DNA from 2 places in the Brevibacterium sp. BDJS002 genome. Region 1 is predicted to be linked to the other one. Evidence: riboswitches for the same ligand, from Rfam matches in the RefSeq annotation. Region 1 holds a riboswitch; the other holds the start of a gene.
What was found. A riboswitch is a leader RNA that binds a small molecule or an ion and turns the genes downstream of it on or off. The one in region 1 is predicted to bind thiamine pyrophosphate.
Positions count from the first base shown of each region.

Region 2: linked by a shared signal. The riboswitch ahead of PGC08_RS03795 (TenA family protein) and the one ahead of PGC08_RS05530 (ECF transporter S component) in region 1 are both predicted to bind thiamine pyrophosphate.

Region 1 covers NZ_CP116392.1:1,191,992-1,196,585, forward strand. Annotated here, with positions in the region: gene PGC08_RS05525 (ABC transporter ATP-binding protein) at 1-1,255, opposite strand, end outside; gene PGC08_RS05530 (ECF transporter S component) at 1,255-1,875, opposite strand; TPP riboswitch at 1,908-2,016, opposite strand; gene PGC08_RS05535 (FN3 domain-containing metallophosphoesterase family protein) at 2,157-4,079, shown strand; gene PGC08_RS05540 (universal stress protein) at 4,120-4,594, opposite strand, start outside.
Region 2 covers NZ_CP116392.1:822,463-827,056, forward strand. Annotated here, with positions in the region: gene PGC08_RS03785 (phytoene desaturase family protein) at 1-1,374, opposite strand, end outside; gene PGC08_RS03790 (uridine kinase) at 1,422-2,144, opposite strand; gene PGC08_RS03795 (TenA family protein) at 2,146-2,856, opposite strand; TPP riboswitch at 2,856-2,961, opposite strand; gene PGC08_RS03800 (VOC family protein) at 2,996-3,358, shown strand; gene PGC08_RS03805 (HutD family protein) at 3,405-3,920, shown strand; gene PGC08_RS03810 (hypothetical protein) at 4,332-4,594, shown strand, end outside.

The DNA of each region.
Region 1 (4,594 bases):
GCTTCTCACCGCCCGAGAGGCCCTGTGGATGGGCCTCGGCGAGCTTCTCAAGTCCCAGCACCTCGAGGAGTTCGGCGACGCGATCGTCGACCTCGGCACTCGACCATCCGGCCAGCCGCGGTCCCAAGGCCAGCTCCTCGGTCACACTCGAGCGCAGGAACTGATGTTCGGGTTCCTGGAACACCATCCCGATGCGAGGAGCCAGAAACGCTGAGGGCCACCGGAAGGGTCGGGCATGCTTGGCACCATCCCGCAGATTACCGACAGCTCTCACCTCTCCCTCGAATTCCCGGATGAGGCCGGCCAGGGTCAGCGCCAAGGTCGACTTGCCGGCCCCGTTGGCGCCGACGATGCCCAGGGCCTCACCGGACCGAACGGACAGATCGAGGCCGGTCGCCGCGGGAACCTTCGCGCCGGGGCGAGCCACACTGAGGCACTCAGTCGTCAGCACGACCTCGCCGTCGGGGTGGGGGAGCGGTTCCGCACCAGGCTGCACCGCAGGGTTGGAGGGTCCGGCCGTCTCCGGCACCCAGATCCCACACTCAACCAGCACCTCGGCGAGCGCAGGATCACCGAAGACCGACCTCGGCGGACCCTGGGCAAGCAGGCCCGCTGGGCCGAGGACGATCACGGTGTCCACGTGATCGAGCCACAGTCCGACCCGGTGTTCGACGATGACCATCGTCGCCGAGGTAGCCGCCTGGGTCTCGAGGACAGCATCCCGAACGGAGGCGGCGGAGTCCGGATCGATATTGGCCGTCGGCTCATCGAGGATGATCACCTGCGGTGCCATCGCGTGGATTCCTGCCAGCGCCAGACGCTGCTTCTGTCCTCCGGACAGTGCAGCGGTGGGATGGTCGTGGGGGAGACCCAGGCCCATTGCCGCAAGGGAAGTTGGAATGCGAGCGGCGATGACGTCGGCGGGCAGGCCCAGATTCTCCATGCCGAAGGCGACATCATCACCGACCCGGGAGAAGATCACCTGCGAATCGGGGTCCTGGAGGACCAGCCCGGTCTCACCTCGGCGCGGATCCGGTGGACGGTCACCGATGAGAAGCTGACCATCTGCCTCACCCGACTCGGCAGGCAGAACTCCGGCGGTCGCATGCAGGAGGGTGGTCTTACCTGCCCCGGACGGGCCGAGCAGAAGCACCTTCTCACCTGCTGCGATGTCCAGATCGAGGGGACCGACCGCGGGTTCATCACGGTCGGCATGGCGCCACGAGAACCCGCGGGCGCGAATCGGCAGGGCCATCAGCGCGCTCGGCCGGAGGCGAAGGCGCTCAGGGCCCCGGTCTTCGCGATCGCCCGGTAGGCGAACCAGGCGCCGATGCCGGAGATGACGATGCCGGAGATGATCGCGCACACGGCATAGGCAGCCTGGTAGCCGAACTGCCATTCGGCGTTGTACATGATGTTCTCGCTCACGGACATGAACGCGGCGGCCAGCAGCCCGGCCAAGCTCGTGACCCACAGGGTGAACCTGCGATAGCCGAAGGCCGCGAAGATGAGTTCGGCGCCGAGGCCTTGGATGAGTCCGGAGAGCAGAACGGTGGCTCCGAAGTGAGAGCCCAGCACCGCCTCGACGATGGCGGCGATCATTTCGCACAGCAGAGCGGCACCGGGTTTGCGGATAATGGCACCGGCCAGAGGGCCGGCGAGGACCCAGAGGCCGGCGATGAGGCCGATCGATGGAGGGAAGGCCTGGAACCCGAGTTCGAGGACCTTCCAGCTCAGGGCCAGGACCCAGAAGATGAGTCCGACGCCGATTCCCAGCACGGCGGTGACAACGTAGTCGACGACCCGCCACTGCTTCGTCGCCGGTACCTGGGAATAGTGGGGCGCGGTCTTCACAGCGGAATCCGGCGCAGTCATTTCTGGCATAGTGCCTCCTCATATCAAGGAGGGGTAGAAGAGTCTCGACTTCCTTCGGCGGTGCTAGCCGCATCAGGTTCGAGGGTCTGCAGCTTCATCTGCACTCTCAGCGCCCCTTTCGGCGCTCCCCTGTCGTGAGAACCACTGTACCCCAGTCGACGCGCAGAGCTCGTTACGGAAAGTTCACCTGCCGTTGACTCGGCGGTCGCACGTCGGCGGCGGAGCTTTCATTACCGACGGGTAGGAATATTCGGGTGAAAGCACAACACCTGAGATCTCCGATGAGTATTCTGTCCGTTTCGGCACTGCTGGCGGCTCTCGTCGCAGTACCTGTCCCTGCGCATGCCGGGCTCACACCTGCCGAGCCCACGCAATCGCCCTCGACCTCGCCCTCGACGCAGCCAGAGGCGGACGAGGAGTCCGCGATCTCCGATGTGGTGCTGCAGGTCGGGGCGGATGAGAGCGCTCGCAACCTGTCATGGATGAGCGAGAACTCCGGTGAGGGCGAGGTCCGCTGGGCTAAAACCTCGGAGCTTGAGGGCTCGGCTCTGCCCGAGGATGCCCATAGCGCCGAGACCAGCGACTCGGGCCTGTCGACCGATCTCAAGCGCCACTACAATCATGCGAGCATGACCGGTCTGGAGCCGGACACCGAATACTCCTACCAGGTCGGCAGCGAAGAGGATGGCTACTCAGCCGTGGCGCAGTTCGACACGGGTGGTTCCGGCGGCGACAGCGAATTCCTTGTCTTCGGTGACCCGCAGGTCGGTGCCGGCGGCGGGCAGCCTGATGACGCGACTGGTTGGGACAGGACCTTGAACTCGGGGCTGGAGACCGCGCAGGATCCGCGGTTCTTCTTCTCTCTGGGCGATCAGGTGAACTCAGCAGGTGACCAGGGGCAGTACGAGCAGTACCTGGCTCCGGAGGCGACTCAGGAAGTTCCGCAGGCGACGACGATCGGCAACCATGATGTCGCTTCGAAGTCCTATGAGCAGCACTTCAACCGCCCGAACGTGAGCAGCGACCACGGTGAAGGCGGACTCGTTGCGTCCGGCGGTGACTACTGGTTCATCGATTCGGGGGTTCTGTTCATCAATATCAACTCGAATGACTCCGACACCGACGAGCATGCGGAGTTCATCGATGAGGTCGTGGCCGAGCACGGGGACGAGGCGCGCTGGACGGTCCTCGGGTTCCACCATTCCATCTATTCGACCGCGACCCACAACAGCGACCTCGACGTGAAGCGGCTGCGTGAGGCGATTCCACCGGTGGCTGCGCGCAACGACATCGATCTCGTGGTGTCCGGTCACGACCACATCTACAACCGGACCTTCCTCATGGATGCCGAAGGCAAGAAGGTCGAGTCTTCCGATGCCGGTCTCGAGCAGGAGAAGGAGGAAGGGCAGACGATGTACCTGACTCTGACCTCGTCCTCGGGATCGAAATTCTACGACTATGTTCCGGGTCTGGATTGGGAGGCCAAGAGCGTCCACAACGACATCCCGGCCTTCACCCGAGTGCGGGTCAGCGACGAAGCGCTGCGCGCGACGACCTACGAGGTCCCAGCAGAAGGCGCGCAGCAGGCTGAAGCACAGGCGGCGTCCGAGAAGATCGACGATGTCGAGATCACCCGCTCCGGCGATGACGCACCCGAGCCGGGAACCGACGCCGGAGCAGACGCTGACGCAGAAGACGCTGCAGCAAGCTCCGACGGTTCCTCGGCAGACGCCGACAGTGCTTCGGCGGACGCGGATGGTGCTTCAGCCGAAGCGGACAGCGTGTCAGCTGAAGCCGACGGCGCGTCACCGGAGGCCGACGGCACTGATTCAAGCGACGGCTCGAACAGTGCGGATGCGGGCACCAGCTCGGACGGAGCTGAGTCCGACTCGGACTCGGACTCGGAACGTGCCGATTCTGACGCTGCGACTGCCGGCACGACTGACAACGACGGCACGACTGAGGCTGAAGGTACGACTGACAACGACGGCACAACCGAATCCGACGGCGCAGACGCGAACGCCGCCTCCGCTGCCCCCGCCGACTCCGGCACAACCTCGGCGAACTCAGATTCAGCTGCGGACGGCGGCGATCTGCCGCGCACCGGTACTCAGCTCGGACTGCCGATCGGCCTCGGTGCGGGCGCAGTCATCATCGGGGCCGTGCTGCTGCTCGTGTCCAAACGTCGCCGCAGCCTGCGCTGACGCAGCCGGCGCTGAGCCACTCTGCGCTGACGCGCTCGGCTCAGCTCGGAACGACCATGACCGGGCCATCGGCATGATGGAGGACTCCGCGTGACACCGAACCCAGAAGTGCACTTCTGACTGCTCCTCGCCCGCGAGTGCCGAGGACGGTCAGCTGTGCGGTCTTCGTGGCTTCGAGGAGTTCCTCGACAGGGTCGCCGATGGGCACCTCGGCACTCACCAGCAGGTCGGGGAACTGCTGGGCCACTGCCGCGACTTCGGCCTCGAGCGCTGTCTCGAGTTGCTTCTTCCTTCGTCCGGAGACCTCGGCGCTCAGCTCGAGTTCGGGGTACCAGTAGAGCCACTCGTCTCCGGCCGGGAGGACGGAGACGATGTCGAGTGCGGCATTTCGCGAGTTGGCGACTTCGGCAGCGGTGAACATCGCCAGTCGCCCAGCGTCTGAGCCGTCGACTGCGACGACCACGCGCGCACCGTCCGGCTCCGTGCGGTGGTCCGGGACGACGATCGTCGGGCAG
Region 2 (4,594 bases), 370 kb from region 1:
CGCGGCCGAACACAGGTAGGCACCGGGGACGCCGAGGCCGTAGTTGTCCCAGCTGGTGCGTGGGCGGGCCATCATCCGGTAGAAGGAGACGAGCCCGGTGGCGATGTCGCCGCCGATGTAGTTCTGGTTGTGCCCGGCCATCTCTGATGCGGGAATCGAGTTGTACGTGACGATGGTGTCGCGGAAACCGGGGGCGAAGCGTTCGATCTGATCGATGATGTACTGGGCCGGATCGAGAGGGCAGTCGAAGGGGACATGAGCATACGTCCACAATGGGCGCAGGCCGCCCACCTCGCGCGATGGGTCGAACACAGTGGGGTCGGAGACCAGGCTGACCGGGTGAGCGGGCATGCGTCCGGCGATCACGTCCGCCTCGGCGGCGGCCATCTGCGCCCGGGTACCACCGACGTGGATGGTGCCGGCCCGGTTGATGTTGGGATCGGCCCAGGGCACGGGTCCGTTTAGGACGAAGTCGACCTTGGCCGCGGCGTTGCCCTGCTTGAAGCTGCGCAGCGACCTGTCGACCTTGGCCGGGATGAGACCGGAGAAGATCTGTGCGGCATTGAGCGCCGAGGTGTCGAGGAGGTACGCGCGAGCCGCCGGCATATCGGAGACGTGATCGATGCGCGCATTCGTCGTCACCGAACCGCCGTGTGCTTCGAGGTCGGCGACCATGGCATCGATGATCGCCTGCGAACCGCCGACAGGGGAGGGCCAGCCGCCGGCGTGGGCAATGGTCGAGAGCATTGTGGCCGTGGCGGCTGTGCCCATGGATGGCAGCCCGCCGATCGCGTGGGCGGCGACACCGGTGAACAGGGATTGAGACGTCTCATGGGACAGCGGAATGTTCCAGGCCGGGCTGGCCTGGGTCAGCAGCCGCAGCCCGAACTTCACCACATTGGCGATGCCGGGAACGTCGCGCAGCGTCTCCGGGATGGAGCGCTTGTCGCCCAGCGACAGCCAGATCGCATCATCGACGCGCTCGAGCAGTGGGGCGAAGAAACGCCGCCATTCGGGACCGGCCGCGCCGAGGTGGTCGACCGTGGTCTCGAGATCGTGGAAGGCCAGCGCGGCTGGCTGATTGTCGAGCGGTTGAGCGTAGGAGACCTCGGGGGTGGTGAACTCGAGACCCCGGGCGCGCAGGTCGAAGTCGACGAAGAACGGGCTCGAGATCGCCAGCGGGTGCACGGCCGAGCAGATGTCATGGGTGATGCCGGGGGCCAGTCCCAGGTCAAGGGTGCGGGCGCCGCCGCCGATGGTCGACTGGGCCTCATACACCTGCACGGACAGGCCCGCCCGAGCCATGGTGACCGCGGCGGCCATGCCATTGGGCCCGGATCCGACGACAACGGCATCTACCTCAGCATTGCTCATGGGCTCAGTCTAGGGGAGGGGACTGACACGCTTTGGTTGGCTGTCTCCTAGTCCTCGGCAACTGTGTTCTCGGTCCTTGGGTTCCCCGCTGACTCCTCAGAGAGTCGCCGCAGGGTGGGGAGCTCGAGATCTTCGTTGTCGAAAATCCACGTTGCCGACCTCCACGGCGAGCATTCTGCGAGATAGAGACGCTGGCCGCCGACATAACGATGGTTGGACTGTGACTCGGGGTCCGAATCATATGTGCCGGGGATTCGTTCGTTTCCCCGGGGTACTGAGACCGTAAAAGGAACCTGCACCCACACGCTCGCATCCCACAGATCGCGAAGTTCGGGCCGGTGGAGAAAGATCCCATCCACGAGGAGGACACAGTTCTGCGGCAGGTCGAGCTGTGCGGGTAAAACGGTCACGTCGGCATCAACATCCCAGAACGATGGAACCACCGATGCTCCCTGTCTGAACGGAATGACGACGGATCGGATGAAGGCTTCGTAGTCATAAGAGTCCCGGTAGAAGGAATCGGGCCCACGACCATTGGTGTATCTGACCGAGCGGGGATGGTGGAATCCGTCGATGCTCAGCGACGCAACCGGGCGAAGCCCGTCCTGGGCTGCCAGTTGGACCAATTCCTCGGCGAGGACGCTCTTGCCCGCTCCATCGAGCCCGTCAATGGCCACGAGGCTGCGCCCACCGGCAGCGGACTCTCGCACTTGCGAGAGCAGTCGGCAGAGCACTGCGGCGCGAGTGCCGTCTCCGTTGGTGTTCGGCATCTCACCCCTGCACATACGCCTCATCGAAGAAGGCCAACTCCAATTCGACCGCTCGGTGCCAGATGCGCGACAACCTGTCTCGCACCGCGGCGGATTCCGCGTCCTCGCCAGTGGGGAAGACTCGCTCGAGTTCGTCGATGAGGAACTGCACCCACGCCCGGAAATCCTCACCACGGTGCAATTCGATCCACCCGGAATGGACTCGGCGTACAGGCATCGGTTCCGAGCGCTCGCCCCAATCGAGGTAGAGCCATTCGGCGATGACGAGCACGACCAGCAGGTCCGCGTAGGACGCCGAGTCGACGGCTTCGTACATGAGGTCACGGAAGCCCTCAGTCGGCCCAGTCAGCTGGGGGTCAGCGTAGTCGGTGGCAGGGACACCCACCTCGGCGAAGGCCGTGAGGAAATACGAATCCTCGTCGGCTTCGAGGAACCCGAGCTGTTTGGCAAACCGCAGCTTCGGCCCTACGGCATCGCCATAGGCAACGCATGCGCCGAGCATCGAGAGAAACGATTCGAAGAACTGGTAATCCTGGATCAGGTACTTCCTCATCACGGAGTCGTCGACCGTGCCGGCAAACAGTTCGGTGACGAATCTATGCCCGACCGCGGCCTCCCAAGCGGAAGACGCCTCCGCTCTCAGCGCCGCAACAGGCCCTCCTGGGGTCAGCCGAATGCTGCTGATCGTGTGTTTCGTGTCGACATCGCTCATCGGTGTCACTCCTCACTTCCTCCGCCGGTGCTTACCGGATCAGGTTCGAAGGGTCTGCTTGCGCACTCTCAGCGTCAGTCTTCTGGCGCTCCCCTGTGGTGTTTCGAGCCTAGCATCGGCGGCGCGTAGACTCACGACCATGGCTATCGCAAAGCAGCCCGTCATCGTCATCGATGCTCCCGACGCCGGTGAACTCGCGGAATTCTACGGAAAACTCCTCGACTGGCAGGTCAGAGTCGATGACGATGGCACCTGGGCAGAGATCACATCCGAATCCTGGCCCCCGATCTGCTTCCAGCAGGTTGAGGACTACCACGCACCCAGCTGGCCGGGGCAGTCCCACCCGCAGCAGATGCACATCGATGTCGTCGTCGATGACCTCGACGTCGCCGAGGCTGCCGTGGTCGAACTCGGTGCAGGGAAAGCCGTCGACCAGCCGGGGGACACCTTCCGCGTCTTCCTCGACCCGGCAGGCCATCCGTTCTGTCTCGTCCTGAACTGACGTTCTCACCAGCAGCCTCGAGCTGAGTCGAGACTAGAGTGATCACATGCACGTGATCACCTCTTTCGACGACCTCGAACCGGTTCCGTGGGCCAATGGGGCAGGGGAGACGACCGAGCTCGTCTCACTCATCCAGTCCCAGGCTCTGACCCCGAACCTTCGACGCTGGCGCCTGAGTATTGCGCGATTGGACCGTCCTGCTGCGTTCTCGCCGCTGCCGGGCTTGGCGCGGACCTTCCTCCCCATCGGCGCCGAGGTGGCCCTTGAGATCGATGGACAGGTGCACTCAGTGACGCCGGCAGCGCCGGTGAAATTCCGTGGGGAGCAGAACGTCTCCCTCAGCAGTCTGGAAGAGCCGTGCTTCGCGCTCAACCTCATGGTCGAGACGGATGACCAGGCCACCTCGGAGCAAAATGCCCTACAGATGACGACACAATTCACCGGTTCGGCGCTGTTCGCAGTCACCTTGGAATCGGGCCCCGGATACCCGAAATTCCAGCTGCTGGAACTCGAGCAGACGAACGTACTTCCGGGCCACCTCGGCGTGGCCATTCTGCACTGAAAAACGGGGCGTCGTGGGCGCCCGTTTTGGACCTGCGAATATCCTGCAAAGCGCCTGTCCTGTGCGTCACACAGGTCGGTATCATCGCAGGTCAGCGACCACAGAGTGGCCGTCTTCTCACAGCGTTGTCCCAGCCTTCGAAGAGGAGGGTCAGGAACCCCGAAAACAGCCAGCCGATACTGGACTCAGAGACCAGTCATCGGAGGTATTTTGGTGTCGAATCAGCATGAGTCATGCAGACTGAATGAGCAAGAATGCACAGCGGCCGCGCAGGCGTCTCAGACCCTGCCTCTGATCACCGAAGAACTCGCCGCCACACATGCCAGAAACACCCAGTCGGCACCGACGGCGACCTCGCTTGTGACCACACCGGTGATGCCACCGAATCCGATCCGACGCGAAGAAGCGCCGGTGCCAACTACGTCGACCGAGTCGGCGACTCGGATGATGCAGGAGAACACCACAGCCGTCGACGAATCGACTGCGAAGGACGAAGTCGTTGAGAAGGAAAAGAAGGAGAAGAGCGCCAACAGGGTTTCAGCGACTCAGCTCCTTGCCGGTGCTGCCGCCGCAGCCACCTCATCGGTCATCGGCGGACAACTGGGTGTCGCCGGAACGGTCGTCGGCGCAGGCGTTGCCAGCATCATCACCGGCCTCGCGGTGACTCTCTATAC